Regions from separate parts of the Vibrio sp. R10-SG3-ISO10 genome, predicted to be linked through region 3. Evidence: predicted binding sites of a transcription regulator. Region 3 holds the regulator's gene; each other region holds the start of a gene.

Region 1 (10,994 bases), on a different contig from region 3:
AGGCGAATCGCGGTGCAGTGAATCTTGAAAATACCCACCCCTTTACCCGTGAACTGTGGGGACGTTATTGGACCTTTGCTCACAATGGTCAATTGAGCGATTACCAAGATTTAGTAACGGGTAGACACCGCCCCGTTGGGCAGACAGATAGTGAGCTCTCATTTTGCTGGTTGCTTAAGCAGATGGAGGATGAGTACCCAGAACCACCGCAAGATATGGTGGGGGTGTTTCGTTTTGTTGCTGAGTGCTGCGACAAGCTGAGAGAGAAGGGCGTGTTTAACATGCTGCTTTCAGACGGTGAGTACGTCATGACTTACTGTACTAACCACCTTTATTGGATTACCCGTCGTGCACCTTTTGGTAAAGCTGCGTTACTTGATGAAGATGTGGAAATCAACTTCCAAGAAGAAACAACGCCTAATGACATCGTGTCTGTCATTGCGACTCAACCGCTGACGGGTAATGAAACTTGGCATCGCATGAAGCCGGGCGAGTTTGGTATTTTCCATTTTGGTGAGCTGATCGATGGTAATGCCGATGAACTGACTGATGTCGCTTATGCGCCCAAAAAAGTGGCCAGTCAGGCACCAACTGAGCCGCTAGAGTAACGGAACGGATGCGAGAACGGACTTCGTCCTATGGAAAACGGGAGCGGGTTTCGCCCTGCTAGATAGAAGACAAATACTTCGCTCAGTCATTCCATAGACTGACGAAGGAAGGAGTAGGGAATCTCAATTAGTTATCTAGTCGTTTTAAGAGTTCCCCAACTCGCTCTTTCCTCGCTCTTGAGCGATGACATGATAAATTATTGAAACAAAAGATCTGATGAAAACGCCAACTCTATAAAATCTCCCGATTCCCGTTTCCCACAAAAAAGGCCGATGTCTCCATCGGCCTTCTGTATTTCTAGGGGCTAACTTACGCTAGCTGAGCTTTAACATGCTCAACGATATCAGCCATTGCGACAGCGGTTTTCTCACCAGAGCGGCGGTTCTTGTACTCGAAGTTACCTTCTTTCATTGAACGGTCGCCAATGACGATAGTGTGAGGAACGCCGATTAGCTCCATATCAGAGAACATTACGCCAGGGCGCTCTTTACGGTCGTCGAATAGCACTTCGATGCCCATTGCCGTCAGTTCAGCGTACAGCTTCTCAGCAGCTTCTTTCACTTCTTCTGACTTGTGCATGTTCATTGGTACGATCGCGACTTGGAAAGGTGCAAGTGCGTCTGGCCAGATGATGCCGTACTTGTCGTGGTTCTGCTCAATTGCAGACGCAACAACACGAGAAACACCGATACCGTAACAACCCATCTCTAGGATAACGTTTTTACCGTCTGGACCAAGAACGCCACAGTTCATTGCTTGAGAGTAAACATTACCTAGTTGGAAGATGTGGCCTACTTCGATACCACGTTTCAGTGCGATGGTACCTTTACCACAAGGGCTTGGGTCACCTTCAACTACATTACGTAAGTCTTCAACTTGGCCAAGCTCAACATCACGACCCCAGTTGATACCGAAGTAGTGCTTGTCGTCTACGTTAGCGCCTGCGCCAAAGTCACTCATTACAGCAACAGTGCGGTCAACGATGAATGGCAGTTTAAGACCTACAGGGCCTAGTGAGCCAGGGCCAGCGCCGATTAGGGCACGGATCTCTTCTTCTGTTGCCATCTCTAGAGGAGCTGCAACTTGAGGAAGGTTTTCTGCTTTCACTTCGTTCAGTTCGTGGTCGCCACGGATGATAAGGGCGATTAGGTCAGCGTCAACTTCATCAGATGCTTTAACAAATAGCGTCTTAACCGTCTTCTCGATTGGCAACTCAAACTGTTCAACAAGCTCAGCAATTGTCTTTGCCTTTGGTGTGTCAACTAATGTCATCTCTTGAGTTGGAGCCGCAGCTTCGTCAGCCAGAGCGAGTGCTTCGGCTTTTTCGATGTTCGCTGCGTAGTCAGATTCAGTAGAGAAGGCAATTAGGTCTTCACCACTTTCCGCAAGTACGTGGAACTCTTGAGAACCACTACCACCGATAGCACCTGAGTCAGCCAGTACTGGGCGGTACTCAAGGCCCATACGGTCGAAGGCTTTACAGTAAGCATCGTGCATTGCGTCATAAGACTTCTGTAGACCTTCTTTATCAATATCAAAGCTGTACGCATCCATCATGCAGAATTCGCGTGCACGCATTACGCCAAAACGTGGGCGACGCTCATCACGGAACTTAGTTTGGATTTGGTACAGGTTTAGCGGTAGCTGCTTGTAAGAGCTCACTTCATTGCGCACTAGGCTAGTGATTACTTCTTCAGCTGTTGGGCTAAGAACAAACGGACGAGTGTGTCGGTCAGTAAAGCGAAGTAGCTCAGGACCCATCTTCTCGCTGCGGCCTGTCTCTTCCCATAGTTCAAACGGCTGAACAACGGGCATCAATGTTTCGACTGCGCCTGCATTGTCGATCTCTTGACGAACGATGTTTTCGACTTTACGCAGTACACGTAGACCAGTAGGTAGCCAGGTGTAGAGACCTGAAGCCAGCTTACGGATCATACCTGCACGTAGCATGAGCTGGTGGCTCACTACTTCTGCGTCGTTTGGAGTCTCCTTCAGAGTAGAAAGAAGATAATTACTGGTACGCATTTAACTTATCCGTTTATTAAAGTTAGATACTCAAGCCAGAATGGACAGGAGTATGGAAGTCCCACGAGGGGAAAATTGTTAGCCGCTTATAATATCAGCCAAATGCCATTGTCAAAAGCTTTCAATCGCAGTAACCGTTATTAAGTTATCGTTAACGGTGAACTTCACATTCATATCGAACAAATTTACCGCATATTCTTTACTATCAGGCTTGTTCTTTTTGTAAGCAGGGCGAGGGTCTTGTGCTAAAACCTGCTCAATTACCGTCTTTTGATAGTCAAGATATCCGCGGGTTTCTAACTGCTCTGTGGCTAATGACGAAAATAGGACTTGAGACTTTTCTGGTTCCGCTTCTGCGTAGCTTCCTAGCGCTTGAGGAATAGAGTCTGAATAAGGGATATATGGCTTGATGTCGATGATGGGAGTGCCATCGACTAAATCGACATTACCAAGATCGAGATAGATCTGATCACCATGTTTTGTGATCCCTTTAATTTCAACCGCTGACATACCAATCCCATTGGGTCTAAACGTCGAACGAGAAGCAAATACACCTACACGCTCATTGCCACCCAGTCGAGGTGGTCTGACAGTAGGCTTCCATCCTGCCGCTAAATTCTGGTCAAACAGAAACAATAACCAAGCATGGGAGAATTGCTCCAACCCGCGTAACGCTTCGGGACTATTCGCCTCTCCAACTAGCTTTACTCGCGAGCGAGCAGCAGGCACTAAGCTCGGCTGTCGAGGAACGGCGAACTTCTCTTTATATGGGCTTTCAATAAAACCGATCGGCTCTATGGAATACATCTCTTTTCTCTCAATTTGGTGATGAGGAAAAAGTATCACAAAAAAGAGTAGTAAAACTTGTTGATAATGATTATTATTTAAAATGTTATAACATAACAGTTTTTATTGAGGTAATTATGCAACCCAACATTCACCCTGAATACCGAACCGTGGTTTTCCATGATACAAGCATTGATGAGTACTTCCTTATCGGTTCAACATTGCAAACTGACCGCACTATTGAGTGGAAAGATGGCAAAACCTACCCGTACTTTACGATTGAAGTCTCTTCTAAATCCCACCCTTTTTACACAGGTAAGCAGCGTGTCATTCATCAGGAAGGTCGTGTCGCTAACTTTAAGCGTCGATTTGGTCAATTTTCTAAAGGGGACAAGTAAATGAAGGTCGTAAAATCTCTTAAGAGTGCTAAGAATCGCCATCCTGATTGTCAAATCGTCAAAAGAAGAGGGCGTTTGTACGTTATCTGCAAAACCAATCCAAGATTTAAAGCGGTGCAAAAGTAGCCTCCATTCTCAATCGGATAAAGCTCTCATTTTTGACTATCCCAGTTTGAGGCTTTTCCCCCTCTCTTAAACCACCAGAGTGCTTGGTTATAGATAAGCGTAATTTATGCCTCTCTTTGGTGGTTGAGTTTCCTCCTTATACCAATCAACGACTTAAAGGCCATTAAATAAACAGAATGAATGTATTTATATAAATTATAATTCTGTTATTTGGTTTTGTTTTGGTGATATTTGCTAATTATTTGTGCAAAATGCGTTAAATAATATGATTTGTTACACACTTTGTAACATTTTGCATTTCTAATTGAGTATTTTGTCGAGTACCCTGCGCTGGCATTTGGAACATTTTTGTCACATTTGCGCAGGAATAACTACAAGGAGGGAACAGATGAGTTCATCTGCTTCAATTAAACAAAATTCACCTAAGAAGCCGCTATTTACGCGTTTCTTAGACGCTGTTGAATATTTGGGGAACCTATTACCCCATCCTATCACTCTATTCGCCATCTTCTGTTTAGCTATCTTAGTGCTATCTGGTATTGCAGGTTACTTTGAAGTATCTGTTATGGACCCGCGCCCTGAAGGTGCGAAAGGTCGTGCAGCAGACGGCATGATCCACGTTGTCAGCCTTTTAAATGCTGATGGTTTGGAGCTAATCGTTACTAACCTAGTGAAAAACTTTGTTGGTTTTGCACCGCTAGGTACAGTGTTAGTCGCTATGCTAGGTGTCGCTATTGCTGAACACTCTGGTCTATTGTCGGCAGCAATGCGCGGTATGGTAATGGGCGCATCTAAGCGCATGGTTACAGTAACGGTTGTATTCGCAGGTATCATTTCTAATACGGCATCTGAGCTAGGTTATGTGGTACTTATCCCGCTAGCTGCAATGCTATTCCACTCTTTAGGTCGTCACCCTCTAGCCGGTCTTGCTGCGGCATTCGCTGGTGTTTCTGGTGGCTACTCTGCAAACCTGCTAATCGGTACTGTTGACCCACTGCTATCTGGTATTACAGAAACTGCAGCGCAAATGATTGACCCAACCTACACAGTTGGACCTGAAGTTAACTGGTACTTCATGTTTGTGTCGACTTTCTTTATTGCAATCACTGGTGCTTTTGTTACTGAAAAAATCGTTGAGCCTAAACTAGGCAAATACAATGATGAAGAAGCGTCAGAAGACCTATCTCAAGATAAAATGGGTGGTCTAACTGCTGTAGAGAAAAAAGGTCTTAAGCTTGCAGGTCTTGCGGTATTAGTTGTTTCAGCGCTTCTTGCTTGGACTGTCGTTCCAGCAGATGGCATCCTTCGCTCTGACGCAGGTACTATTGCTGGCTCACCATTCTTGAAGAGCATCGTAGCCTTTATCTTTGTATTCTTTGCTGTACCTGGCTTTGTTTACGGTAAAGTTGTTGGCACGATGAAGACAGATCGCGATGTTATCGATGCAATGTCTAAGTCTATGTCTTCAATGGGCATGTACATCGTACTGGTATTCTTCGCAGCTCAATTTGTGGCATTCTTCAAGTGGACTAACTTTGGTCAAGTCTTCGCTGTTGCAGGGGCAAGCTTCCTACAAGAGATTGGCCTAACTGGCCCAATGCTGTTCTTCGCCTTCATTCTTATGTGTGGTTTCATCAACCTAATGATCGGTTCAGCATCTGCACAATGGGCAGTAACAGCACCAATCTTTGTTCCTATGTTGATGCTGGTTGGCTACGCGCCAGAAACTATTCAGGCGGCTTACCGTATCGGTGATTCTACTACTAACATCATCACGCCTATGATGAGCTACTTCGGCCTTATCCTTGCTGTAGCAACGCGATACATGAAGAACCTAGGTATCGGTACGCTGATTGCGACAATGCTACCTTATTCAATCGTGTTTATCGTGGGTTGGAGTTTGCTGTTCTACGTTTGGGTGTTTATCTTGGGTCTACCTGTAGGTCCTGGTGCGGCGACGTACTACACGCCTTAATCACACGTACTTTATTGAACGATTTAGCCGGAGCTCATTGCTCCGGCTTTTTTGTGCCTATAGATTTTCTGTACAGCCTGATGAGTTGACAAGTGATAGTGGTGAACTTTACTTATCGGTAGAGCGCCATGCCTTGGAGGTAAAATGATTCAGCAAATTCAGCTCTTTCCAATCCCGAGCTTTCTTCTGGCTCATATCATTCCGTAATTCAAGCCAACGAGCATGGGTAAGCTTTGGGCTTTGTCGCTATTGATATGGTTGTGCTCTCTTCCCGCAGTCAGTTCAACCACAGTGCAGTTAGTCACGCTTGACTATCCCCCCTATATCGTCCATCGCGAAGGGGAGTTATCCGGTGTGGCCGTCGAGCTTGTTGAAGCTGTATTTGAAGAACTCGATGTCCCGATATCAATAGAAGTTTTACCTTGGGCAAGAGCCTTGAGTAATGTTCAGTTTGGTCGTGCTGACGCTATCTTTACCGCATTTAAAAATCCAACGCGTGAAAAGTTTGCCGATTACTCTAATGAGATTTTGTTTACGCAGAATATCAGCCTAGTAGTAAAAAGAAGCAGTAAAATAAGTAGCTACGATTTTTTATCCCGCGATGTTTCGGCGGTCGCTATCTGCGCTGTCAATCGAGTCAGTTATGGTAAGCAGATGGACGCTTTATTGGCGGATGGACGCTTTAGGCTAGTCTTTTGGCGCAACCGAACTGAAGATTGTGCTCGCTTGGTCAGGACGGGGCGGGCTGATGTGTGGGTAAATAATGATTTTGGTGCGCGAAGCATTCTGGCTAGTGAACAAATGGAACAAGCACTGGAAATACTCTCGCCGCCAATCGAGGCCACGCCCAGCTATATCGCGTTTTCTAAGCTGAAAGAGCATCAGTGGCTTAGAGACAGATTCGACCAAGTGCTAAGAGAAATGAAGGATGATGGACGCTATGAAGCCATCATTGATGACTACTTCGATAGTCTAAAAACAGTGCCCCCAAAAGAAAAGGGCTGACATTACGTCAACCCTTGATAGCTTATGTTAGCAAAAGTAAGTGATTACCAACCTTTAACTACGCCACCTTGGAAGATGTCAGAAGCTGCTGTGTAAACTTCTTCAGTCTGGTAAGACTTAACAAAGTTTTGTACGTTTTCCGCTTGTGCGTTGTCTTCACGCGACACGATTAGGTTTACGTATGGAGACTCTTTGTCTTCAACAAATACACCGTCTTTTTGTGGTGTTAGGTTGATAGAGCTTGCGTAAGTTGTGTTGATAACAGAAAGCGCAACGTCATCTAGAGAGCGTGGTAGCTGTGCTGCATCTAGCTCTACGATAGTGATGTTTTTCGGGTTTTCAACGATGTCACGTACAGTTGCTAGCAGGCCAACGTTCTCACGCAGTTTCAGCAGTCCTTGTTGCTCAAGTAGAATCAGTGAACGACCTAGGTTTGTTGGATCGTTAGGTACAGCGATACGAGCACCTTCTTGAATTTCGTCGACCGCTTTCACTTGCTTAGAGTAACCCGCGATTGGGTAAACAAACGTGTTACCCGCGATAGTCAGTTTGTAACCACGATCGGCAACTTGCTGATCTAGGTATGGCTTGTGTTGGAACGCGTTGATGTCGATAGAGCCATCGTCTAGTGCTGCGTTTGGTGTTACGTAATCAGTAAAAGTAACCAGCTCTACATCTAGGCCGTATTTTTCTTTAGCGACTTTAGCTGCAACTTCAGCAACTTGTGCTTCTGCACCAGCCATAACACCAACTTTGATCTTGCTAGTATCTGCTTCTTTTTCACCACAACCTGCTAGTACCAATGCTGATGCAGCAGCTGCGATAGTTAATAGACCTTTAAGACTGAATTTCATCACTATCTCCTTATAAATTAAATCTGTGAGTATTCTTTATTGTATTCTTAGCGGTGATCGACACGACGGACAATCGCATCTCCAATGGACTGAATGATTTGAACGAGCACGATAAGCATTACCACAGTCACGGCCATAATGACCACGTCATAGCGGTGGAAACCGTATCGAATGGCGACGTCACCTAGACCGCCTCCGCCAACTGTTCCTGCCATTGCTGAGTAACTGACAAGCGTGACGAGTGTAATGGTTACCGAGTTAACGATGGTTGGCATTGCTTCAGGAAGCAGTACCTTAGAAATAATTTGAATTGGGGTTGCGCCCATCGATTGCGCTGCTTCAACTAATCCTGTTGGGACTTCAAGTAGAGCACCTTCTATAAGACGAGCAACAAATGGGATCGCGCCGATTGTAAGAGGTACGATGGCTGCTGTTGTACCGATAAATGTACCGACTAACAGTTTGGTAACTGGAATAATAGCCACCATCAGTACTAGGAAAGGAACGGAACGACCCACGTTAACAATAGCGCCGAGTACACTGTTTAGTTTCGTGTTCTCAAGTAAGCCACCTTTCTTGGTGATATGCAGAATGACACCGAGTGGAATACCAACGGCAAAGCCAACAATGCCCGCCACAGCAACCATGTAGATAGTATCCCAAGTCGCGCCGATAAGTAGATTGCTGTTTAAGCTCAGCCACTGTGAAATTTCATTAAAGGACATAGCCTAGCACCTCTACTTTTACCTTGTGCTCACGCAGGAACTCAATCGCTGCATTGTCATCTTGTTCATTACCAAATAGTTCTGCGACCATCATGCCGAATTTGACGCCACCTGCGTAATCGAGGTCTGAACTGAGAATGCTGACATCAATGTTGAATTTACGGGCAATTTGCGTCATCAAAGGAGCATCAACCGTTGCGCCAGTGAACTCTAGACGGACAAGTGGGTAACTGCCATCAACACGCGTTGCTTGCAAGCGAACTTGGTAATCTTCTGGAATCGACAAGTCGAGTGTAGAACGAATGAATTGATGCGCCAGTTCTGTTTTAGGATGAGCGAAAATTTCACCGACAGTCCCTTTTTCGACCAGCTCGCCATCACCAATGATCGCTACTTCGTGACAGATGCTTTTTACAACGTCCATTTCGTGAGTAATCAAAAGCATAGTGATGTTAAGCTTTCGGTTGATCTCTTTTAGCAGCTCTAGAATCGACTGAGTGGTTGCTGGATCCAATGCGCTAGTCGCTTCATCACACAGCAGAACCTTTGGATCAGACGCAAGAGCACGTGCGATCGCGACACGCTGCTTTTGACCACCACTTAGGTTTGAAGGGTAGCTTTCATGCTTATCTTCAAGGCCGACCAGTTTCAGCAGCTCGGTCACTTTAGTGGTGATGTGTGCTTTATCTTTGCCTGCCAACTCAAGTGGCAGAGCAACGTTGTCAAAAACCGTACGTGATGACAGTAGGTTGAAATGTTGGAAGATCATGCCGATGTTACGGCGAGCTTCACTAAGCTGAGATTTACTCAGTGTGGTCAGGTCTACACCATCAACCACAATTGAGCCTGTTGTTGGCGCTTCTAGCATATTTACGCAACGAATAAGCGTACTTTTCCCTGCTCCCGATGAGCCAATAACACCAAAGATGGTTCCTTGTGGAATATGAAGGTTAATCTCCTTTAAGGCATGTATTTCCTTACTGCCCTGGTAGAACACCTTATTTACTTGATTAATTTCAATCATCGAGAGACCCGCTATCAGATTAGATGAAGAGTAGCAGATAATGTTGAGCTACATCTCATTTAGTAGATGATGCTATGGTCTCACGTGTTTTCTGTCAATAGATATTTTTACGTCTAGACGTCTAAACGTATTTTTTGCTCAATCGATTGGTAATTAGATAGTGATGAAAGAAATAAAGCGTGCAATAATTCTTATAAAGCACAGTACATAGAGAAGCATATTTTGGCAAAACCAGCAGTCTTTTTAGACCGAGATGGCGTGATTAACATCGATCACGGCTATGTTCACGATGAGCATGATTTTGAGTTTGTTGATGGTGTATTTGAAGCGACCAAGAAATTGAAAGAAATGGGCTATCAATTGGTCTTAGTAACAAACCAGTCGGGTATTGCTCGTGGTAAATTTAGTGAAGATCGCTTCCTATCTTTGACTCAATGGATGGACTGGAATTTTGTCGACAATGGCGTTGAATTTGATGGTATCTATTACTGTCCGCATCACGCTGAACATGGTCACGGTAAATATAAGCAAGATTGTGATTGCCGTAAGCCAAAACCTGGGATGTTTATCTCAGCACGTGACTTCTTGAAGATTGATATGGCGAATTCTGTCATGGTCGGTGACAAAGCTGAAGACATGATGGCAGCTGAAGCAGCCGGTGTTGGCACTAGAATTCTTGTTCGTACAGGCAAACCTGTCACAGAGAAAGGCGAAGCTATCGCGTCTGTGGTACTCGACAGTATTAAAGAAGTCCCAGCGTATTTAGCAAAATAAACTGAAAAAGGCTGCCAAGGGCGGCCTTTGTTTTGTTTGGAGGGAATCATGAGATATCGGTTGTTATTTGCAGTCGCATTAGGGTTGAGCGTGTCAGCGTGCTCTTTTACTTCGATGGAACGTGAAAACCACTATCAAGGTGATTTTCTATTCTATCAATGTAGTGGTGGTGAAACCTTCAAACTAGCCATAATGCCCAATGATTATACGGCACTATTAAGGCTACCTAAGAAAGATTATCGCATGGTCCAGGTTCCCTCAGGCTCTGGCACTAAATATATTCTCCATGATGGCACAGCAGAAATACAAAACCCAGTGACCCTCTATACCAAAGGTAAAGAAGCGCGTTTAGAGCTCGACCACTTGGTGTATAAAAATTGCATTACCCAATAGATCTTTTACGATAGCGTGTCTGGAGGCGTGTCGCCTCCTTTGAACGTTCAACTACTAGACCCACGACTTTATGAGCAAAAAACTAACCATTCTTGATATTGCCCGGTTATCCGGTGTTGGAAAATCGACCGTCTCTCGTGTTCTGACCAACGATCCTAAAGTTAAGCCAGAAACACGTGCCAAGGTTGAACAGGTGATTCAAGAGTCAGGTTATGTTCCCTCTAAGTCTGCGCAGGCGATGCGTGGAGGAAGTCAAAAAGTGGTGGGGGTCATTATCTCTCGTCTCGACTCGCCATCAGA
Region 2 (10,994 bases), on a different contig from region 3:
TGAAACAAGTTTATCTCGGCGAACAATTCCGTCTATGATTAAAGGGAAGAACGGTAAGATTCTCCAGCATTAAGGCAAGTAATACTGAATGAAACCCTCATTACAACTCAAGCTAGGACAGCAGTTAGCGATGACACCTCAATTGCAGCAAGCGATTCGTTTGTTGCAGCTGTCGACGCTAGATCTTCAACAAGAGATTCAAGAAGCTTTGGATTCAAACCCTCTACTAGAGGTTGAAGAAACCAGTGATGAGCCATCTGCTGAAGAAACAAGCCGCAATGAAGAGAAAGAGCCCACCGTTGAGCTTGCAGAAACAGCAGAACCTGATGTTAAAGACAGCTCAGAGCTGATTGAAAAATCTGAAATCAGTAACGACCTCGAAATTGATACCACTTGGGAAGATGTCTACAGTGCTAACACGGGCAGTACCGGTATTGCTCTTGATGATGACGCCCCTGTTTACCAAGGTGAGACTACTCAGTCTCTGCAAGACTACCTGATCTGGCAATTAGACCTTACGCCATTTAGTGAAACAGACCGTACTATCGCCTTAGCACTGATCGATGCCATTGATGACTATGGCTACTTAACCGTCTCAACTGAGGACATCCTTGAAAGTTTCAATAACGAAGAGATTGAGATCGAAGAGATTGAAGCGGTACGTAAACGTATCCAACAATTTGATCCACTCGGCGTTGCCTCTAATAACCTCCAAGACTGTTTGTTACTTCAGTTAGCTACCTTCCCAGAAGATACACCTTGGCTAACAGAAGCTAAGTTAGTACTGACTAATCATATTGATCAGTTAGGTAACCGTGATTACAAACTGGTCATAAAAGAGACTAAGCTAAAAGAAGCAGAGCTACGTGAAGTGCTCAAGCTAATTCAACAGCTTGACCCAAGACCGGGAAGCCGCATAGCCCCTGACCATGCTGAATATGTCATTCCAGATGTGTCCGTATTTAAGGACCACGGAAAATGGGTAGTCACCATCAACCCTGATTCAGTACCAAGATTGAAGGTCAACCAGCAATATGCCGCGCTGGGTAAAGGTAATAATGCGGATAGCCAGTACATTCGCAGTAATCTGCAAGAAGCAAAATGGCTAATTAAAAGCTTAGAAAGTAGAAATGAGACGTTACTCAAAGTTGCTAAGTGTATTGTTGAACATCAACGCGATTTCTTTGAGTATGGTGAAGAAGCCATGAAACCAATGGTGCTTAATGATGTTGCGTTAGCTGTCGACATGCATGAGTCCACCATTTCTAGGGTGACAACGCAGAAATATATGCATACCCCTCGTGGCATTTTTGAACTGAAGTACTTCTTTTCAAGCCATGTCAGCACCGACAATGGCGGAGAGTGCTCATCAACTGCAATCCGCGCACTGATTAAAAAACTCGTCGCTGCAGAGAACAGTGCGAAACCACTCAGTGACAGTAAGATTGCAGCTCTACTCGCTGACCAAGGGATTCAGGTCGCTCGTAGGACGATAGCGAAATACCGAGAGTCTTTAGGAATAGCCCCTTCAAGTCAGCGCAAACGCCTGCTTTAGGCCTACAACCGAGAAGGAAAGTCTATGCAAATCAATATTAATGGCCACCACGTTGATCTAACCGATTCAATGCAAGACTACGTAAACGAAAAGTTTCAGAAGCTCGAACGCTTTTTTGACCATATCAACAGTATTCATGTGGTATTAAAAGTTGAAAAACTCCGTCAAATCGCGGAAGCTACCCTTCACGTAAATCAAGCTGAAATCCATGCCTCTTCAGAAGATGAAAACATGTATGCAGCGATCGATTCGCTCGTCGACAAACTTGTTCGACAGCTTAACAAGCACAAAGAAAAGCTAAACGCCCACTAAAACCATGCAACTAAGCGAAATCCTTACATTGAACTGCACCAAAAGTGCAGTTCAATGTACTAGTAAAAAACGAGCCCTTGAAATGATCAGTGAACTTGTTGCTGAACAAACGGGGCAAAACTCAACCGAACTTTTTGAATGTATGCTCAGTCGTGAGAAAATGGGCAGTACTGGCATTGGAAATGGAATAGCCATTCCCCATGCTCGTATGCAATCAAGCGATAAAGCTGTCGCGGTATTGCTACAGTGTGAATCGCCTGTTGAGTTTGACGCAATTGACAATCGCCCTGTCGACCTACTTTTTGCTCTACTCGTGCCAGATGCACAATGTAAAGAGCACCTAAAAACACTTTCGAGTATGGCGGAACGTCTAAACGATAAACAGATCCTCAAACAACTGCGTAAAGCTCAGTCAGACCAAGAGCTCTACGACATCATGGTTAACCAATAATGCGCCTTATCGTTGTTAGCGGTCAGTCCGGTGCAGGTAAAAGCGTTGCGTTACGCGTACTGGAGGACTTAGGTTACTACTGCGTAGATAATCTGCCAGTCGACCTGCTTGAAGTCTTTGTTCAATCGGTACAAACCAGCAAACAGAATGTCGCCGTTAGCATCGATATCCGTAACTTACCGACTGAACCAAACTTAGTCGAAGACGTGTTAACTAAGCTTAAGAAAAGCTCTGACGTCAGCGTGCTATTTTTGGATGCCAATAAAGAGACGCTGCTAAAACGCTACAGCGAAACACGTCGAATTCATCCTTTATCACTCAGCATTGAAAACACCTCGTTAGAGCAGGCGATTGAGAAAGAACGCTGTATCCTCTCTCCTCTCAAAGAGCATGCTGATTTAGTGATCGACAGTAGTAATCAATCTCTGCATGAACTGAGTGAAACGGTACGTATGCGCGTTGAAGGGCGAGAACGCAAAGATCTTGTGATGGTCTTTCAGTCTTTTGGTTTCAAGTACGGTCTGCCAAGCGATGCCGACTACGTGTTTGATGTGCGCTTCTTGCCTAACCCGCACTGGGAACCTGATTTAAGGCCATTAACTGGCTTAGATGCGCCAATCAAATCCTTCTTGGAAGGTCATCATGAAGTGATGGAGCTCAAGCAGCAAATTCAAAAGTTCATTGAACACTGGTTGCCAATGCTAGAGAAGAACAATCGTAGCTATCTCACCGTAGCGATTGGTTGTACTGGCGGCAAACACCGCTCTGTCTACCTGACTCAGCAAATCGGCGAATACTTTGCACAGATGGGACATCAAGTTCAGATTCGTCACGCTTCACTAGAGAAAAACCACAAGGAATAGTTTATGCAGCAGCAAAGCCGTACTGTCTTAATCCAAAATCGTTTAGGTCTTCACGCTCGTGCTGCTGTAAAACTAGTCGAACTGGCTCAATCCTTTGATGCCATCCTTACTATTCAAAATCATGAAGGCAAAGAAGCGACAGCAGACAGCGTGATGGGACTGCTGATGCTCGAATCAGCGCAAGGCGAGCATGTCACAATCAGCGCTGAAGGCAGTGATGCACACCCTGCACTAGAAGCTGTTTGCCATCTTATTGAAGACAAGTTTGACGAAGACGAGTAATTCGCGACCAATTAGCACTAAATAACCCTCCTTCACAATAACTTATTAAATACATTCTAAAATTAAGTTACTATTCACAGCATTGTAAGCATAGAGAGTCAGGGGGAATGAATGGCAGAGCAAATAGAATTCGATCAAGCTCACCAAGCCCTCCAAGAAGTTACCGAAGCTCTAGAAAATGGTCGTTTTGTCCATGTCCGCCGCCAACTTCAGGACATGGAACCAGAAGATATTGCCCATCTCTTAGAAGCCTCTCCACGTAAAAGTCGTGAAGTCCTTTGGCAACTCACCGATCCGGAAGATTACGGTGAAATTCTTGATGAATTAAACGAAGACGTTAAAGATGATCTGGTGTCTAAGATGGCGCCGGAGATGCTTGCTGAAGCCACAGAAGGTATGGAAACGGATGACGTCGCTTACGTACTCCGAAGCCTTCCTGATGACGTCTCGCGCGAAGTCTTATCCCAAATGGATGCTGCTGAGCGTCTATTGGTTGAAACGGCCCTTTCTTATCCGGAAGACACTGCTGGTAGTTTGATGAACACCGACGTTATCACCATTCGTGGTGATGTCGACGTCGATGTTGTGCTTCGTTATTTGCGTATGAAAGGAGAGCTTCCAGAAGCCACCGATGCTTTGTACGTGATTGATGAAGAGAGCCGTCTGATTGGCGAACTGCCGATCACAACCCTTCTAACCACTCAGCCTGACGTTAAGATCAGCGATGTGATGGAAGATGCCGATGAAGCTATCGATGTCACCATGAGCGACTCTGACATTGCTAGCCTGTTTGAACGACGTAACTGGGTCTCGGCACCTGTTATCGATGAGAACCAACACTTGGTCGGTCGTATCACTATCGATGACGTGGTCGATGTTATCCGTGAAGACGCTGAGCACTCTATGATGAGTATGGCGGGTATGGATGATGACGAAGATACTTTCGCCCCTGTAGTAAAATCAGCGCGTAAACGAAGTATCTGGCTAGGAGCTAACGTTCTCGCTGCCCTTGCTGCCGCATCCGTATCAAATATGTTTGAAGCGACGCTTGACCAAATGGCGGCAATTGCTGTCTTGATGACCATAGTTCCTTCTATGGGCGGCGTCGCGGGTAACCAAACTGTTGCTCTTGTGATCCGTGGTTTAGCACTTGGTCATATCGGTGATGCCAACAAACGTGAACTGCTGATGAAAGAGGCTGCAATCGGCCTGCTCAATGGCATCATGTGGGCATTGATTATTGGCGGTATCGTTGTCGCTTGGAAAGGAAATTGGATGTTGGGTGGCATTATTTCCGCCGCAATGCTGACCAATTTACTGGTCGCAGGTGTGGCTGGGGTAACCATCCCTATTCTGCTCAAGAAGATGAACATCGACCCGGCACTGGCAGGAGGCATGGCGCTCACAACAGTGACTGACGTTATCGGCCTATCGGTCTTCCTTGGCTTAGCAACCATCATGATTTAACCAGACTTTCAGAGACTAAAAAGCGCAGCTCATAAGCTGCGCTTTTTGTTTCTTTATTTAGAACTAGTTAAGGTTTGGCCCTAACCATTTCTCGGCTTCGAGCATATCCCAACCTTTACGGTCCGCGTAGCTTTGCGCTTGATCCTGTTGGATTTGCGCGATCGCAAAGTAACGAGAATCTGGGTGAGAGAAATACCAACCAGAAACAGACGCGCCTGGCCACATCGCATAGCTTGTCGTCAGTGACATATCGATGGTCTCTTCAACTTTAAGCAGATCCCACAGAGAGCCTTTCTCAGTATGTTCAGGACAAGCTGGGTAACCAGGAGCAGGACGAATCCCCTGATACTTCTCACGGATCAGTTCATCGTTCGATAAGTTCTCATCTGCAGAATAGCCCCAGATTTCTTTACGTACCTGCTCATGTAAGTACTCGGCAAATGCCTCAGCTAAGCGATCGGCCACCGCCTGAATCATGATGGCGTTATAGTCGTCACCAGCCGCCTTATACTGGTCAGCGAGTTCGCGCTCACCAATACCACCCGTCACGGCAAACGCACCAATCCAGTCCTTCTTACCTGACTGTTTAGGGGCAATATAATCAGATAGGCAGTAGTTAAAGCCTTTTGGCTTCTCTGTTTGCTGACGCAGGTTATACAACACTTTGGCCACTTCAGTGCGTGACTCATCGGTGTACACCTCAATATCATCGCCAACACTTGCTGCAGGGAACAGCGCACACATGCCCCGTGCTTTAAGTAGACCTTCTTTCTCTACTCGATCTAACAGATCATTGGCATCTTTAAACAGACGCTTCGCCTCTTCACCGACTTCTTCATGATCTAAAATCGCTGGGTACTTACCGACAAGCGACCAAGTCATAAAGAAAGGCGTCCAGTCAATGTAGTTGCGCAGTGTGGCAACATCAAAATCATCGAACACATGAACACCCGGCTTAGCAGGCTCTGGAGGTGTATAGCTCTCCCAATCAATCGCCACTTTGTTAGCACGCGCTTGTTCAAGAGTCACAGGCTTAGTTCTTGGCTTCTTACGATTGTGTTGGTCACGAACACGGACGTAGTCAGCATCTAACTTCTCGACGAAAGCAGGACGCAGCTCATCTGACAGCAGTGAAGTACACACACCAACTGCTCTCGAAGCATTGTTTACATACACCACGGGATGTTTGTAGTTTTGCTCAATCTTAACCGCAGTGTGGGCTTTCGATGTCGTCGCGCCACCAATAAGCAGTGGCAAGTCAAAGTCGAGACGCTCCATCTCTTTTGCCACATGAACCATTTCATCCAATGAAGGAGTAATCAGGCCGGACAGACCAATAATATCGACATTTTCTTCTTTGGCGACTTTGAGGATCTGCTCACACGGCACCATTACACCAAGATCGATGATCTCGTAGTTATTACACTGTAGAACAACACCAACAATGTTCTTACCAATATCGTGAACATCACCTTTTACTGTCGCGAGAAGAATTTTACCGTTCGACGAGCCCGCTTGCTTAGAGGCATTAATAAAAGGTTCTAAGTGAGCCACCGCCTGCTTCATCACGCGGGCAGACTTAACTACCTGAGGTAAGAACATCTTACCTTCGCCAAACAGGTCACCTACCACGTTCATGCCGTCCATTAGTGGACCTTCAATCACCTCTAACGGCTTGCTCGCATTAACTCGCGCCTCTTCGGTGTCTTCAACAATAAACTCGGTGATACCTTTAACTAGCGCATGCTCTAAACGCTTCTCAACTGACCAAGTACGCCATTCAAGCGCCGAGGCATCTTCTTCTTTTCCGACGCCTTTACCTGCATATTCAGCGGCAATATCGAGCAGTCGCTCTGTACCATCATCGCGTCGGTTTAGAACCACATCTTCCACCGCTTCACGCAATTTGTCGGGTACGTTGTCGTAAATTTCAAGCTGACCTGCGTTAACGATGCCCATGTCCATACCGTTCTTGAAACAGTGGTATAAGAACACCGCGTGAATCGCTTCACGGACGTAGTTATTGCCGCGGAATGAGAATGAAACGTTCGAGACACCGCCAGAGATCATCGCGTAAGGTAGGTCACGCTTGATGTCCGCAACCGCTTCAATAAAGTCTACTGCATAGTTGTTATGTTCTTCGATACCAGTGGCAACAGCAAAAATGTTCGGGTCGAAGATGATATCTTCAGGTGGGAAACCAATTTCATCAACCAAGATATTGTACGCATTAGTACAGATTTCCAGTTTTCGTTCACGCGTTTCTGCCTGACCAACTTCATCAAACGCCATCACGATAACAGCCGCACCATAGCGACGAATCAGCTTAGCTTGCTCAACAAACTTCTCTTTACCTTCCTTGAGTGAGATGGAATTCACGATGCCTTTACCCTGAATACACTTCAAGCCAGCTTCGATAACCTCCCACTTAGAGGAGTCGACCATGATAGGCACTTTGGAAATTTCTGGCTCAGAGGCACACAGGTTGAGGAAACGCACCATACATGCTTCAGCATCAAGCATGCCTTCATCCATGTTGATATCGATGATTTGCGCACCATTCTCGACTTGCTGGCGTGCAACCTCTAACGCCTCATCATAAAGCTCTTCTTTGATCAGACGTTTAAAGCGCGCAGAACCCGTTACGTTAGTTCGTTCACCAACGTTAACAAACAGGGTTTCTTTTTCAATCGTAAGTGGCTCAAGACCAGATAGACGACAAGCCGTAATAAGCTCTGGTAATGCGCGCGGTTTTACTCCTTCTACCGCGATAGCCATTTGGCGGATATGCTCTGGAGTCGTACCACAACAACCGCCAATCAGGTTTAAGAAACCACTCTCAGCCCACTCTTTAACATGCACCGCCATATCTTCAGGCGATAAATCATACTCACCAAAGGCGTTAGGTAAACCCGCATTAGGGTGAGTCGAAACAAATGTCTCTGAAATACGTGAGAGCTCTTCTACATACGGACGTAGCTCGTCAGGGCCTAACGCGCAGTTCAAACCAAATGAGATTGGATTGACGTGACGAAGGGAGTTGTAGAAAGCTTCGGTTGTTTGACCGGAAAGCGTTCGACCTGAAGCATCGGTAATCGTGCCCGATATCATCACTGGCAGTTTGGTACCCAACTCTTCAAACACAGTGTCTACCGCAAAGGCACACGCTTTAGCGTTCAAGGTATCGAAAATGGTCTCGATCAGAATTAAATCTGAGCCACCTTTAATCAGAGCGCGAGTCGACTCTGAATACGCTTCGACGAGCTCATCAAAGCTAACGTTTCGATAGCCGGGATCGTTTACATCGGGTGAAATAGAACATGTGCGGTTGGTTGGGCCCAATACACCTGCAACGTAACGAGGTTTTTCTGGCGTTTTTGCCGTCCACTCATCAGCCGCCTCACGTGCGAGTTTGGCTGCGGCGAAGTTGATCTCTTCGCTTAGGCTTTCCATCTCATAGTCAGCCATTGCAATAGTGGTTGCGTTGAAGGTGTTGGTTTCGAGGATATCTGCACCTGCCTCTAGATAAGCAGAATGGATATCTTTAATAAGCTGAGGCTGAGAAAGAACGAGTAAGTCGTTATTACCTTTTAAATCGCAATGCCAGTCAGCAAAGCGCTCACCTCGATAATCTTGCTCTTCTAATTTGTAATCTTGAATCATGGTGCCCATACCACCATCGATCAGCAAGATACGTTGTTTTAATTGAGCTTCAATCTGTTGCCTTACATTACTTCCCACGGTACAGCCTCATTCCTTTAGTTATCACTCCATCCTATCACACATTAAAAAGGAGTCTAGACGTCTAAAAGACTAAATTGATGACTTAGTTATGACAAAAAAATGTTTGCTATTTGTACATAGTAGGCAGAAAATTCCCATTCATAATTTGTTACATGTCGAGAATCTAATGTCGGTCTATTACACGCTCTGTTTCCTATCAGCTGCAGCTATGTTGATTGCTTTTGTAAACAGCAAGATAGGTAAAATGCAAACCACTATCGCAATCACTGCTGGATCGATGATGCTGTCGCTGTTGATTCTTGTAGCAGGCCAAAATGATTGGTTTCATTTAACAGAAATCGCTTCAAACACAGTGGCGAGCATTAACTTTGAAGATTTCCTACTTAAAGGCATATTGGGTTTTCTCCTTTTTGCCGGTGGTCTAGGTATCAAGCTACCCAATCTCAAAGATCAAAAATGGGAAATCACAGCCTTAGCTCTGGGCGCGACTCTATTCTCGACCTTCTTTATTGGCTTTGTCCTTTATGGTTTCTGTCAGTTTATCGGTATTCAGTTTGACCTAGTTTACTGCCTACTGTTTGGTGCGCTTATCTCACCAACCGACCCAATCGCTGTACTGGCTATCGTTAAAAAGCTCGACGCTCCTAAACGCATCTCTACTCAAATCGAAGGCGAATCTCTATTTAACGATGGTTTTGGCCTAGTTATCTTTGTCACTATCTTTACCATAGCCTTTGGTACCGAAGCGCCTACGGTTGGTAGTGTTACCATGCTGTTTATCCAAGAAGCGCTGGGCGGCATCTTATATGGATTTGCTTTAGGTTTATTGTTCCACTATCTAATCAGCTCTACCGACGATCACTCAATGGAGCTCTTGCTAACCATAGGTATACCAACAGCAGGCTATGCCTTTGCCGAAGTTCTGCATGTTTCTGGACCATTAGCTATGGTCGTATCTGGCATTATGATTGGTAACTGGACCAGATTTATCGGTTTCTCCAAAGAGAGTGAAGATCACCTCGATCACTTCTGGGAACTCGTTGACGAATTCCTTAACGGAGTTCTATTCTTGCTGATTGGTATGTCGATGCTGTTGTTTGAATTCCATAAAGAAGACTGGATTCTAATGGCTTTCTCAGTACCTCTAGTCTTGTCAGCTCGCTACCTAAGTGTTTTCTTGTCATACATTGGCTTTAAGCGTTTTCGAAAATATAACCCTTGGTCGGTCAAGATTCTTACGTGGGGTGGGTTAAGAGGTGGACTGGCATTAGCCATGGCGCTGTCAATTCCATCTGGTATCTGGGTTATTCAAGATAAACTAATCGATGTAAAAGAGATTGTCCTAGTCATGACCTACTCAGTAGTAGTGTTCTCGATATTAGTCCAAGGCTCAACCATCACACCAATGATCGAAAAAGCCAAGCTTGCCCAAAGAGAGATGGACTCCGATAGCAAAGAGGCAGAGTAAGAATAGTAATTTCGAACATTTACAAAGCAAAGGCAGCTAACAAAGCTGCCTTTTTAGTATCTAGAGCTTTTGGATCATAGGTAACATAAAGCTACTTTTCAGTGTTTTCCGTGGCTAGTTTTATTATCGATTTACGCAGTTTAATTAGGATAATACTAGAAAGTGCAGCGCATAAGGTGATGACTGGCGCAGCCATAAGCCTCGCTGTGATGTAACAAGTGTCGCAATGATAGAAGGTCGGCCGTTGTGTTGAGCAACGATACTAGGATGCGGGAACGGACTTCGTCCTACGGAGAACTGGAGAACTGGAGAACTGGAGAACTGGAGAACTGGAGAACTGGAGAACTGGAGAACTGGAGAACTGGTTGATTGTGTCTTCTAGGAGGTAAGTTCTGTCAACACACTTATATTCTGCACCACTCTTCGCCCTACTTCCACCTCTCGCAGGGCGAAGCCCGCTCTCGCATCTCAAGCGAAGCGTTCCCGAGGACGCAGTCCGTTCCATTCCTCTTAAACGCAAGAAGCCCGTTGCGTCAGCAACGGGCTTTTAAAACGACGAAAGCCTAGTCGTGAGACTAGGCTTTCTGAATAAATGGCTGACGGCCGGGCTTTCGGGCAAGCGGGACTCGTTGGTCGCAGACCAAAATAATGCCGCAGATACAAAAAGACCTCAGCATTACTGCTGAGGTCTGGAATAAGTGGCGGAGCGGACGGGACTCGAACCCGCGACCCCCGGCGTGACAGGCCGGTATTCTAACCAACTGAACTACCGCTCCGCACTGGTTAGACTCTTGAGTCTAAATTTAAAGCCTGGCGATGTCCTACTCTCACATGGGGAAGCCCCACACTACC
Region 3 (10,994 bases):
CATATCAGAAAGGAAACGTTTGCCTTTTTGCTCGAGCAGCCATTGAACTGGATCAATCTAACAGGTTAAATTAACAAATAGATGTCGCTCGCTTGAGGGATGTAAGGCCATTGTCAATTTACGCTGTTTTTTTAATCGAATGGCAAAAAAACTACAATATAGGGCGTGTTTATCCGCTCTCGGCTGAGTAGAATGGTTGCAAATGGTTTTGGAACATAGGTGACCAAAACCTTCTCCGAATAATAGATAGGTAGGCTAAGATGTCTTTTGAAGTATTAGAACAACTAGAAGCAAAAATCCAAACTGCAGTAGATACAATTGCTCTTCTACAAATGGAAGTTGAAGAACTGAAAGAAGAGAAAGAAAAGCTAGCAACTGAAGCAAACGAACTACGTAGCAATCGTGAAGAGCTAGAACAAAAAGCTCAGCAAATGCAGCAAGAGCACTCTGCTTGGCAAGAGCGCATCCGTAGCCTACTTGGCAAAATGGATGAAGTAGAGTAATCACTACTCGAATAAAAAAGGCTGAACTCAGGTTCAGCCTTTTTGCTTTCTATGTACAAAAATGACCAAGCAATAATTGGTCATATTTGAATATTGCCTATGGTTTAGGGCGAACGCCTAAAGTGTGGCACAGGGCGTAAGTCATTTCCGCACGGTTTAGAGTGTAGAAATGGAAATCCTTAACCCCTTCACGACTCAATGTACGCACCATATCAATCGCTTGGCTTGCTCCAACTAGCTGCCTTGTCGTTGGGTCATCGTCCAGACCTTCAAACTGCTTAGCCATCCATCCCGGAACTTTAACGTTGTTCTGCGCTGCAAAGCGAGAAGCTTGCTTGAAATTCGAAACAGGTAAAATACCAGGAACAATTTCTACATCTATTCCTGCTGCCACGCAGCGGTCACGGAATCGCAAGTAACTCTCTACGTCAAAGAAGAACTGAGTGATAGCTCGGTTCGCACCTGCATCTACCTTACGTTTTAGGTTAAGTAGGTCAGCTTGAGCACTTTTTGCTTCTGGGTGAACTTCAGGGAAAGCCGCCACTGAGATATCGAAGTCATGACGATCTTTTAATAGTGTGACGAGATCAGAAGCGTACATTTCAGGCTTACCACCACCTGGGGGAATATCACCACGCAGCGCGACAATACTTTGAATACCATTTGCCCAGTAGTCATCGGCGATTTGGATAAGTTCTTCGCGTGAGGCATCTATACAGGTTAAGTGCGGCGCGGCAACTAGACCCGTTTGATCTTTGATCTCTTTGATAATCGAGTGTGTTCTATCTCGCTCACCGGAGTTAGCACCATAGGTAACCGAAACAAATTTTGGTTGTAGAGTCTTAAGGCGGTGCACAGAGTTCCAAAGTGTTTCTTCCATCCTTTCGCTACTAGGTGGAAAAAACTCGAATGACACATTGATATTGTCAGACAGTTCGGCGATATTCTGATTTAAGGCGTCGATATGACTCGCGTGCGTGTATCCCATCTTACTCTCCCTGTGGCCACTCCGTGCCATAAAACTCTAAAATTTCAAATCGACGTTTAGACGTCTATATGTCTACAGAATGTAATGAATACGATTTAATGTCAATAACGTGATTATGAATTTTTTTCAACTTAATCATGAGCTGACTTCAAGTTTGGTTGAATTAAATTGATGCAGGCTTGAAAGAGAATAGAGTAAAAAGGCGCTGAGGAGATCAGCGCCTTTGTGAGTTAGATTAAACTTGAGAGGAGGTTCAAATCAGATTGAATCGCACCTGCGGTGACTTCTTTGCCTGCGCCTGGGCCTCTAATAACAAGCGGGTTATCTTTATACCACTTACTCTCGATAGCGAATATATTGTCACATGGCAGCAAGTTCGCTAAAGCATGCTCTTTGCTTAGAGCTTCAACTCCTACCGTTGCGGTGCCATTTTTCTCTAATCTTGCGACATAGCGAAGCACTTTGTCTTCGCGCTGAGCTTTCTCAAGACGTTCTGCGAGCAGTTCGCTTAATAGTGCACTCCTATCAAGAAATTCATCTAGAGATAGCTCTGCGAGCTCTGTAGGTACCAAACTTTCGACTTTTACCGCTTCTGGCTCCAATGCAAGGCCTGACTCGCGCGCGAGGATGACGAGTTTACGCATAACGTCTGAACCGTCTAAGTCACTGCGCGGGTCGGGTTCAGTTAAACCTTGTTGCCACGCTAGGTCTACCAGCTCGGCGAAAGGAACACTGCCATCGTATTGTTGAAACAGCCACGAGAGAGTACCAGAGAAAATCCCAGACAAAGCGGTAATGTCATCACCACTTTCACGTAGGTCTCGAACCGTGTGGTTAATTGGTAGCCCTGCACCAACGGTTGCGTTGTAAAGCCAGTGACGATTGATCTTAGCGAAAGCGTCTTGAACCTGATGGTAATATTGGCTCGAGGCTGAACCAGCAACTTTATTTGCCGAGATCAGGTGCATGCCTTGTTCTGCAATTTCTATGTAACGCTGGGCCAAGGTTTGACTGGCAGTGACATCCAAAACAACAAGGTCATCATAACCTTGGATGGCACCGAGTTTTTCAATCCAGTCGCTTCCTTCGTGGCTAATCGCCTCGTCATCGAAATGAGATCCGACTTGGCTCGCATCAATTCCTTTCGGGTCGAACCAATAAGTTTGGCTATCGATCACAGCCACTAACTCAAAGTTCATGCCATGACGCTTTTCTAACTCGCCCTTTTGCTCGGTGAACAGTTCTAACCAGCTTGAGCCTATATTGCCTTTACCACATAGGGCAATGGCGACACGTTTTTGGGCTTGGAACAATTGGCTATGAATAGCTTTAACTAAAGGCTTAGTATCGGTTGTGCGTAAAACGGCAACTAAGCTAAGCCCTGACAATGACTCGGAAATAAATTCGACAGGTGAAGACTTGAGTTGTTGGTAGAAACCATAGCAGTGGTTGGCATTCTTGGTTACGCCAGCTCCTACCGCCGCTACCATCGAATAACCTTCTTTAAGCTTAATCTCCGCTTCAATTGCAGCGTCTTGGAGATACTCTAAAGCGCCACCCACTATTTCACTTGTATAAGCGAGACGTAAGCAATGTTGGTCGGCTTGAGCCTCATAAGTCAGTGGTTCAAGCTGTGCTCGCTTGAGGCTTGCAAGTACCTCATTTTCGACTCGCTGGAAATCATGACCAGAGGTGAAATTGAGTTGAATTAATAGCACTTCATCTAGGGATGAGATGATTTTTGCACCGCGACCAGAGGCAAGCACACGTTCAATACGTGTAGAACCAGATTCTGGCTGGTAGCTGCAACGAAGGTGTAAATCCATCGCACTTTGAGCAACGGGCTGTAATGTACGGCTATGCAGTACAGGGGCAGCAAGTCTTGCGAGTTCACTGGCTTCATCTAAGCGCAATAACGGCAGAAGACAGGCATCTGATACTAACCTTGGGTCTGCACTGTATACACCTGCGACGTCACTCCAGATGGTTACGCGTTTCGCTTCTGCCAGCGCGCCGATAACGGTTGCCGAATAGTCAGAGCCATTACGCCCTAGTAACACCGTATGTCCTTGGCTATCTTGAGCCATAAAGCCAGTGATCACCACTCTATGGTGAGCGTGTTGCACTAATACTTCTTTAGTCAGTGGGTAAGAAGCACCAAAGTCGACTTCAGGCTGAGTGCCAGCTTCAGCACGTAAAAAAGCGCGCGCATCCTGAGCTACGGCAGGCAATGAATGTTGATTGAGCAGCGCTGCCAAAAGACGTGAAGACCATACTTCACCATGGCCTAAAACAGCCGCTTTCTCAGCCTCGTTGAGCGGATAAGTCAACTCGCCTAAGGTGCTGAACTCATCATTTAAAGTGGCGAGTAGCTGCGGTTTTGTTTCTCCTTCAATAAGCGTTTCAATTAGCTCGGATTGAAACTGGCGTAGTGCTTGAAGTTCTTCATGAGCAATACGGCCATCTTTATTGAGGGCTTCGAGAAATGCAATCAGACGATTGGTCGTTTTACCTGCAGCTGAAACAACGATCAGATCTTCTGGTTGTGAGTATTCTTTTAAGATACCGACGACACGGCGGTAGCACTCAGGATCTGCAAGGCTGCTACCACCAAACTTATGGAGTTGACGTTGAGTAGTAGACATTAGAAGGCTTCCTTAGCTTTTGCGAAAGCTTGTTCTAGGTCAGCAATTAAATCTTCTGCATCTTCAAGCCCAACCGACAGGCGCAGCAGTTGTTGGGAAACACCAGCCTCTGCAAGTGCTTCCTCTCCCATTGCCCTATGTGTCATTGAAGCAGGGTGACAGATTAGGCTCTCTACACCGCCGAGAGATTCAGCAAGTGAGAAAAGCTCTAGTTCACCAACAAAGAATTTAAGTTGTTCAAAGCTCCCCGCGAATTCGAAGCTGAGCATAGAACCAAAGCCAGTTTGCTGCTTTTTAGCAATCTCATGGCCTGGATGCTCAGGCAGGCTAGGGTGATAGATATTACCGACTAAGTCTTGGGTCTGTAAGAAGCCTAAAATTTGTCGAGAGCTTTCTTCATGTACTTTCATTCGCGCACCCAGAGTTCGGATACCACGCAACGTCATGTAGCTATCAAATGGTGTGCCTGTCGCACCAATACAGTTACCCCACCAAGCGAGTTCTTCAGCATGTTCTTCTGTTTTGGTGATGACAACACCGCCAATAACATCAGAGTGACCATTGATATACTTAGTAGTTGAGTGAATAACAAAGTCGGCGCCAAGGTCTAAAGGTTTTTGGAACACAGGTGTCAAAAAGGTATTGTCGACAGCTACTAGAGCGCCAACTTGTTTGGCTTTGTCACATACGTCTGCGATGTCGACGACACGAACCAGCGGGTTCGATGGTGTTTCCAATAGGATCAGTTTGGGCTTTTTAGCTAGGGCCTCAGCAAAGGCTTGCTCATTGGATTGATCAACAAATAGAACCTTGAAGTCACCTTTATTTGCACGGGTATTGAATAGACGGTAAGTACCACCGTAGCAGTCGTGCGGTGCAATGATGAGGTCATCTGGGCCAAGGAAAGCGGATACCCATAGATTAAGTGCTGAAGTACCACAGTTGGTCACGACCGCGCCTTTACCTGACTCAAGTTCAAACAGAGCAGTTTCGAGTAGTCCGCGGTTTGGGTTGCCTGAGCGGGTGTAATCGTACTTTGGTACATCACCAAAGGCAGGGAAGCCATAATTCGTCGAGAGGTAAATAGGTGGAACAACTGCGTGATGTTGAGTGTCAGACTCGATACCAGTACGTACCGCGATTGTGGCTGGTTTGCGGGTGCTCATAAGTGTTTCCTTTCGAACTTTAGTGACTTCTATTTGGGAATACGCTATACCTTTATCTTGTTAGATATATGTTATTCCAATCCCATACCTTTCCACTTTACTTATCATTTTTGTGGACGTCAACACTTCTAGACGTCTATATGTCTTTGCTTGTGGCTATAAATACCGCTAAAATTAGGGATTCTATTTTCAACCATAAAAAATAACGAAAGGTGCGCAATGGCAGATTGGAATGGCGAATACATTAGCCCATATGCTGAGCATGGAAAGAAAAGCGAACAAGTAAAGAAGATTACAGTTTCTATTCCATTGAAAGTATTAAAGGTTTTGACTGATGAGCGTACCCGCCGCCAGATTAATAACCTGCGCCACGCAACAAACAGCGAGCTATTGTGTGAAGCTTTTTTGCATGCATATACCGGGCAGCCACTGCCGACCGATGAAGATTTACGTAAAGACCGCCCAGACGATCTTCCTGCTGAAGTGAAAAAACTGATGACAGAGATGGGAATTGAGTTCGAATCTTTCGACGAATAATAAAAATAGTCGCACCTAATTTTCGCACGCTGACGAAACTGAAATTAAAAAAAACCGCTGTCTTAACAGCGGTTTTTTCGTTCTTGAAGAGATTACTCAGCCAATTTACTCGGCCATGTAGTTTTCTGGCATTTCAATGCGAGCAACACCTGAGTCAACAGCGGCCTGAGCAACGGCTTTAGCAACACGAGGTAGTAGACGCGAATCCATTGGTTTTGGAATGATATAGCCAGGACCAAACGACAGAGCATCAACGCCAGCAGCTGCTAGGACTTCGGCTGGTACTTCTTCTTTCGCTAGCTGACGAATAGCGTCTACCGCTGCCAATTTCATTTCATCGTTGATTTCACTTGCGCGCACGTCTAATGCACCGCGGAAGATGAATGGGAAACACAGCACGTTATTCACTTGGTTAGGGTAATCACTACGTCCAGTACCCATGATCAGGTCGCTACGTACGTCGTGAGCAAGTTCAGGTTTGATCTCTGGATCTGGGTTAGAACAAGCAAAGACTACAGGTTTGTCTGCCATTAACTGAAGAGCTTCTGGAGAGAGTAGGTTAGGGCCGGATACACCAAGGAACAGGTCAGCACCTTCGATAACGTCTTCTAACGTGCGCTTATCGGTGTTGTTGGCGAATAGCTGTTTGTATTCGTTAAGATCGTCACGACGAGTGTGGATAACACCTTTACGGTCAAGCATGTAGATTTTTTCACGCATCGCGCCACACTTAATCAGTAGCTCCATACATGCTACTGCTGCTGCACCTGCACCGAGACACACAATCGTTGCGTCTTCTAACTTCTTCCCTTGAAGTTCAATGGCATTAAGCATACCTGCCGCGGTAACAATCGCCGTACCGTGCTGGTCATCGTGGAAAACAGGTACATCACAACGCTCAATCAACTGCTTTTCGATTTCGAAACAGTCTGGTGCTTTGATGTCTTCTAGGTTAATACCACCAAAAGTATCGGCAATGTTAGCAACGGTATCGACAAATTCTTCGATAGTACGGTGCTTTACTTCGATGTCGATTGAATCTAAACCCGCGAAGCGTTTGAAAAGTAGAGACTTACCTTCCATTACAGGTTTAGAAGCCAGAGGACCTAAATTACCAAGACCAAGAATCGCCGTACCGTTTGAGATAACAGCAACCATGTTGCCTTTTGACGTGTACTTGTAGACGTTGTCAGCATTTTGTGCGATTTCACGTACTGGTTCCGCAACACCTGGGCTATAGGCAAGAGCGAGGTCTTTTGCCGTTTCTGCTGGTGTGGTCAGTGCTACCGCAATTTTTCCTGGAGTTGGATAAGCATGATAATCCAATGCTTGCTGACGAAATTGTTCTTCTGGGGATACTTCTTGGCGATTGTCGTCTGACATAGGTGTAGGTACTCATTAATAATTATATGGAAAGGGGAAATCCATTCTAGAGTAACTAAGTCAAGCTGCCTAGGTCAGAATGCGAGCCAAAGCAATAAAAAGTAGTAAATGACTGGAGATAAGACCAGATGAACAGAGATATGGCTAGCGAATATCTAAATTAATAACAGATTACTCTGCAAAATAGATACTGCTTGAGTGACAGGTAACAAAAAAGGACGCCAGAGCGTCCTTTTTAGATTCGGCTAAGAAGAAATTACTTCTTGCTTGATAGAGCACCGAAACGCTTGTTGAAGCGATCAACACGGCCGCCTGTATCAACGATACGTTGCTTACCAGTGTAGAATGGGTGACATTTGTCACATACGTCTAGGTGGATAGACTCTTTAGTTAGAGTTGAGTTGAACTCAAAAGAGTTACCGCAAGAACAAGTCGCTTTTACTGCTTTGTATTCTGGGTGGATACCAGCTTTCATGGGAGAACCTCTAAATATAGGCCGTGTCGCTATCCGATTCTAAGCCGGACACCACACGTAGTTAATAAAAAACCTTTTCGGATACCGCTGCTGTAAAGCTAGCCATATCACTAAGGCGCGATATAGTAATGAATACCTGACTTAGGATCAACCAGTTTAGACCCGAAATCGCTACTTTTTTAGCCTAAGTTATTCTTCAGGCTTGAATCGCGCTCTCTTTCCACTGCTAGGCTTTTCCCTTAGACTAACTCACGTAACCTTTCATTTAGCTGTATAGCCTATTATGCGACCAACAATTGCGCGCGTGGCATTGCCTGTGCCTCTCGATAAACAGTTTGATTATCAGATTCCTAACCACCTATTTCCTATCATTGGTGGGCGTGTCTCTGTCCCTTTTGGTCGTCAAACTCTGGTTGGCATTGTCACTGCGCTGGTGAATGAGTCAGAGTTCAGCCTAGATAAGCTTAAGCCGATCAAGCTCGTGTTGGATAGCCAGCCTGTGTGGCCAGAAAAGCTCTACTCCTTGCTATTTTGGTGCAGTCAGTTTTATCAGTATCCGCTTGGTGACACTTTGTTTAATGCCATGCCGAGTGCGCTGAGAAAAGGTAAAGACGCTGATTTCGCGACGCTGGTGGAATGGCAGCTCACCGCGAGTGGTCGTGACCAGCTGATGGCGGGTTTCGGCCGCGCGGTTAAACAAGCCAAAGTGATGCATATGCTGGAGTCAGGCTCGATTCCGCATCAACGTTTTGTCGATGAAGAGATCAGTTCATCTGTGCTAAAGACCTTGGCAGAAAAAGGCTGGATTGAATCGATAGAAAAAAGACCAGTGATTCGTGAGTGGAAACACGACGTTGAAGCTGATGTCGATAAGCCAAAGCTAAACTCTGAGCAGGCGGTGGCGATTGCGACGGTTAATAGTAATGCAGGATTCGCTTGTTACCTGCTAGAAGGGGTAACGGGCTCTGGCAAAACGGAAGTGTACCTCAACCTGATTAAACCTGTGCTTGAGCAAGGCAGACAAGCGTTAGTTCTTGTGCCTGAGATAGGGCTAACGCCGCAAACAATTAACCGGTTTAGAAAACGTTTTAATGTTCCGGTTGAGGTAGTGCACTCGGGTTTAAATGATACAGAGCGACTTAATGCTTGGCTTAGTGCGCGTGATAACGCCGCTGGCATTGTGATTGGTACTCGCTCTGCACTGCTCACGCCTTTTGCCAATCTTGGCATTATCATTGTTGATGAAGAGCATGATGCTTCGTACAAGCAGCAGGATAGTCTGCGCTACCATGCGCGTGATGTGGCGGTGATGCGTGCTAACAAAGAGCAGATCCCAATTGTGCTTGGCTCAGCCACGCCAGCTTTAGAAACTCTACATAACGCCTTAAGTGGCAAGTACCACCATCTAGTGCTTTCTTCTCGTGCGGGAGCGGCGACGCCAACAACCAACAAAGTGCTAGATGTTAAAGGGCTATACCTAGAGAGTGGTCTTTCTGCGCCGCTCATCGCCGAAATGCGCCGCCATTTAAAGGCAGGCAACCAAGTGATGCTGTTTTTAAACCGACGTGGCTTTTCTCCGGCATTGATGTGTCATGAATGCGGCTGGATTGCGGAATGTAAGCGTTGTGATGCTTATTATACCTATCACCAGAACAGCAATGAAATTCGCTGCCATCATTGTGGCTCCCAACAACCGATTATCCATCAATGTCAGGGTTGTGGTTCAACGCACTTGGTAACAGTAGGTGTTGGAACCGAGCAGTTAGAAAAACAGCTTGCTGAGCTTTTTCCAGAGTTTAAAACCATCCGTATTGATCGAGACAGCACGCGTCGAAAAGGCAGCCTAGAGACTGCGTTAGGGGCGATTCGTAATGGTGAGTATCAAATTTTGATTGGTACGCAAATGTTGGCCAAAGGTCATCACTTCCCAGACGTTACTCTAGTGGCACTATTAGATGTGGATGGCTCTCTTTATAGCAGTGATTTCCGTGCGTCCGAGCGTCTAGCACAACTATTTATACAGGTAGCGGGACGAGCAGGACGTGCAAGCAAGCCGGGTGAGGTGGTGCTGCAAACCCACCACCCAGAACATAGCCTACTGCAAGCGTTATTAACTAAGAGTTATCGCCACTTTGCTGAAACAGCGCTTCAAGAGAGAAAGCTAGCGCAGTTACCACCGTATTCGTTTCTGACTCTGTTTAAGGCTGAAGCGAATCATTCTCAGCCAGTCGAGGAGTTTTTACGCCAGGTCCGTCATACGCTAGAGGCGCATCCTTTGTTTGATGATCATTGCCAAGTTCTTGGACCGACGCCAGCACCGCTAGCAAAACGCGCTGGTAAGTATCGTTGGCAGCTTCTACTGCAAACACAAAGTCGCCCCGTAATGCAAAAGCTACTTGCAAGCGCTAAGCCTGCAATCCAAATGTTGCCGAATGCGAAGAAAGTGCGTTGGAGTTTAGACATTGAGCCTCAGGATCTGAGTTAACGGTGTGAAAACCTACCCTAGTTTTTGATACTTCGTGCCATTGGAGGCTATTGAGTTTCTTCATATTCACACCTTTTTCATTTATTTGTGATTCAGATCGCCTATTGACTGCCGATTTTGTTAAATCTCCCGTAACTTTGTGTTTTGAAATGAATAAACTAGGTCTTGTGCAATATGTTGCTCTCAGGTCATTGTGTGTGAGTTAAACGTTTGCTCAGTGCAAATAAATGAGAAGATAGGTATTTTAGCCTACAAGTCGACATCAATTTGGCCGTTCAACCGATGAGATGCATTTCAACTAGAGGCTTAGGTGGCGCTTGAGCTGCCAATTTGGAAATGAAGAGGGTTAATTATATATGGCGACAATGAAGGATGTTGCCCAGCTTGCGGGAGTTTCAACAGCGACAGTGTCTAGAGCGCTAATGAATCCAGAAAAGGTATCGTCAGCGACAAGGAAAAGAGTCGAAGATGCTGTTTTAGAAGCTGGTTATTCACCAAACTCGTTAGCGCGTAACTTGCGTCGTAACGAATCAAAAACAATCATCGCAATCATTCCTGATATTTGTGATCCCTACTACACCGAGATCATTCGCGGAATTGAAGATGCGGCAATGGAGCACGGATACATCGTTTTACTTGGTGATAGTGGGCAACAGAAGAAGCGTGAAAGCTCATTTGTAAACCTAGTATTTACTAAGCAAGCGGATGGTATGTTGCTGCTTGGTACAGATCTTCCATTTGACGTTAGTAAACCTGAACAAAAGAACTTACCGCCTATGGTAATGGCTTGTGAGTTTGCACCAGAGTTAGAA

What was found. The regulator MetJ, encoded in region 3, represses methionine synthesis genes. The targets are predictions, from matches to a motif close to TTAGACNTNTANANGTCTAA.
Region 1: the regulator MetJ is predicted to act here: its motif matches at 9,633-9,652, upstream of metN (methionine ABC transporter ATP-binding protein MetN).
Region 2: the regulator MetJ is predicted to act here: its motif matches at 8,728-8,747, upstream of metH (methionine synthase).

What each region holds. Positions count from the first base shown of each region.
Region 1 covers NZ_JCBDHG010000012.1:148,029-159,022, reverse strand. Annotated here, with positions in the region: gene AC6R16_RS06250 (class II glutamine amidotransferase) at 1-608, shown strand, start outside; gene AC6R16_RS06245 (proline--tRNA ligase) at 919-2,634, opposite strand; gene tsaA (tRNA (N6-threonylcarbamoyladenosine(37)-N6)-methyltransferase TrmO) at 2,746-3,441, opposite strand; gene AC6R16_RS06235 (type B 50S ribosomal protein L31) at 3,558-3,818, shown strand; gene ykgO (type B 50S ribosomal protein L36) at 3,819-3,944, shown strand; gene AC6R16_RS06225 (AbgT family transporter) at 4,333-5,919, shown strand; gene AC6R16_RS06220 (substrate-binding periplasmic protein) at 6,142-6,924, shown strand; gene AC6R16_RS06215 (MetQ/NlpA family lipoprotein) at 6,969-7,778, opposite strand; gene AC6R16_RS06210 (methionine ABC transporter permease) at 7,826-8,503, opposite strand; gene metN (methionine ABC transporter ATP-binding protein MetN) at 8,493-9,527, opposite strand; gene gmhB (D-glycero-beta-D-manno-heptose 1,7-bisphosphate 7-phosphatase) at 9,750-10,301, shown strand; gene AC6R16_RS06195 (MliC family protein) at 10,350-10,694, shown strand; gene treR (trehalose operon repressor TreR) at 10,765-10,994, shown strand, end outside.
Region 2 covers NZ_JCBDHG010000024.1:866-11,859, reverse strand. Annotated here, with positions in the region: gene lptB (LPS export ABC transporter ATP-binding protein) at 1-38, shown strand, start outside; gene AC6R16_RS19660 (RNA polymerase factor sigma-54) at 89-1,555, shown strand; gene hpf (ribosome hibernation promoting factor) at 1,580-1,867, shown strand; gene ptsN (PTS IIA-like nitrogen regulatory protein PtsN) at 1,872-2,318, shown strand; gene rapZ (RNase adapter RapZ) at 2,318-3,181, shown strand; gene AC6R16_RS19640 (HPr family phosphocarrier protein) at 3,185-3,463, shown strand; gene mgtE (magnesium transporter) at 3,575-4,930, shown strand; gene metH (methionine synthase) at 4,994-8,671, opposite strand; gene AC6R16_RS19625 (cation:proton antiporter) at 8,841-10,142, shown strand; tRNA gene AC6R16_RS19620 (tRNA-Asp) at 10,842-10,918, opposite strand; rRNA gene rrf (5S ribosomal RNA) at 10,951-10,994, opposite strand, start outside.
Region 3 covers NZ_JCBDHG010000023.1:255,978-266,971, reverse strand. Annotated here, with positions in the region: gene zapB (cell division protein ZapB) at 261-503, shown strand; gene metF (methylenetetrahydrofolate reductase) at 601-1,491, opposite strand; gene AC6R16_RS19560 (bifunctional aspartate kinase/homoserine dehydrogenase II) at 1,722-4,136, opposite strand; gene AC6R16_RS19555 (O-succinylhomoserine (thiol)-lyase) at 4,136-5,302, opposite strand; gene metJ (met regulon transcriptional regulator MetJ) at 5,522-5,839, shown strand; gene AC6R16_RS19545 (malic enzyme-like NAD(P)-binding protein) at 5,945-7,222, opposite strand; gene rpmE (50S ribosomal protein L31) at 7,479-7,697, opposite strand; gene priA (primosomal protein N') at 7,981-10,182, shown strand; gene cytR (DNA-binding transcriptional regulator CytR) at 10,539-10,994, shown strand, end outside.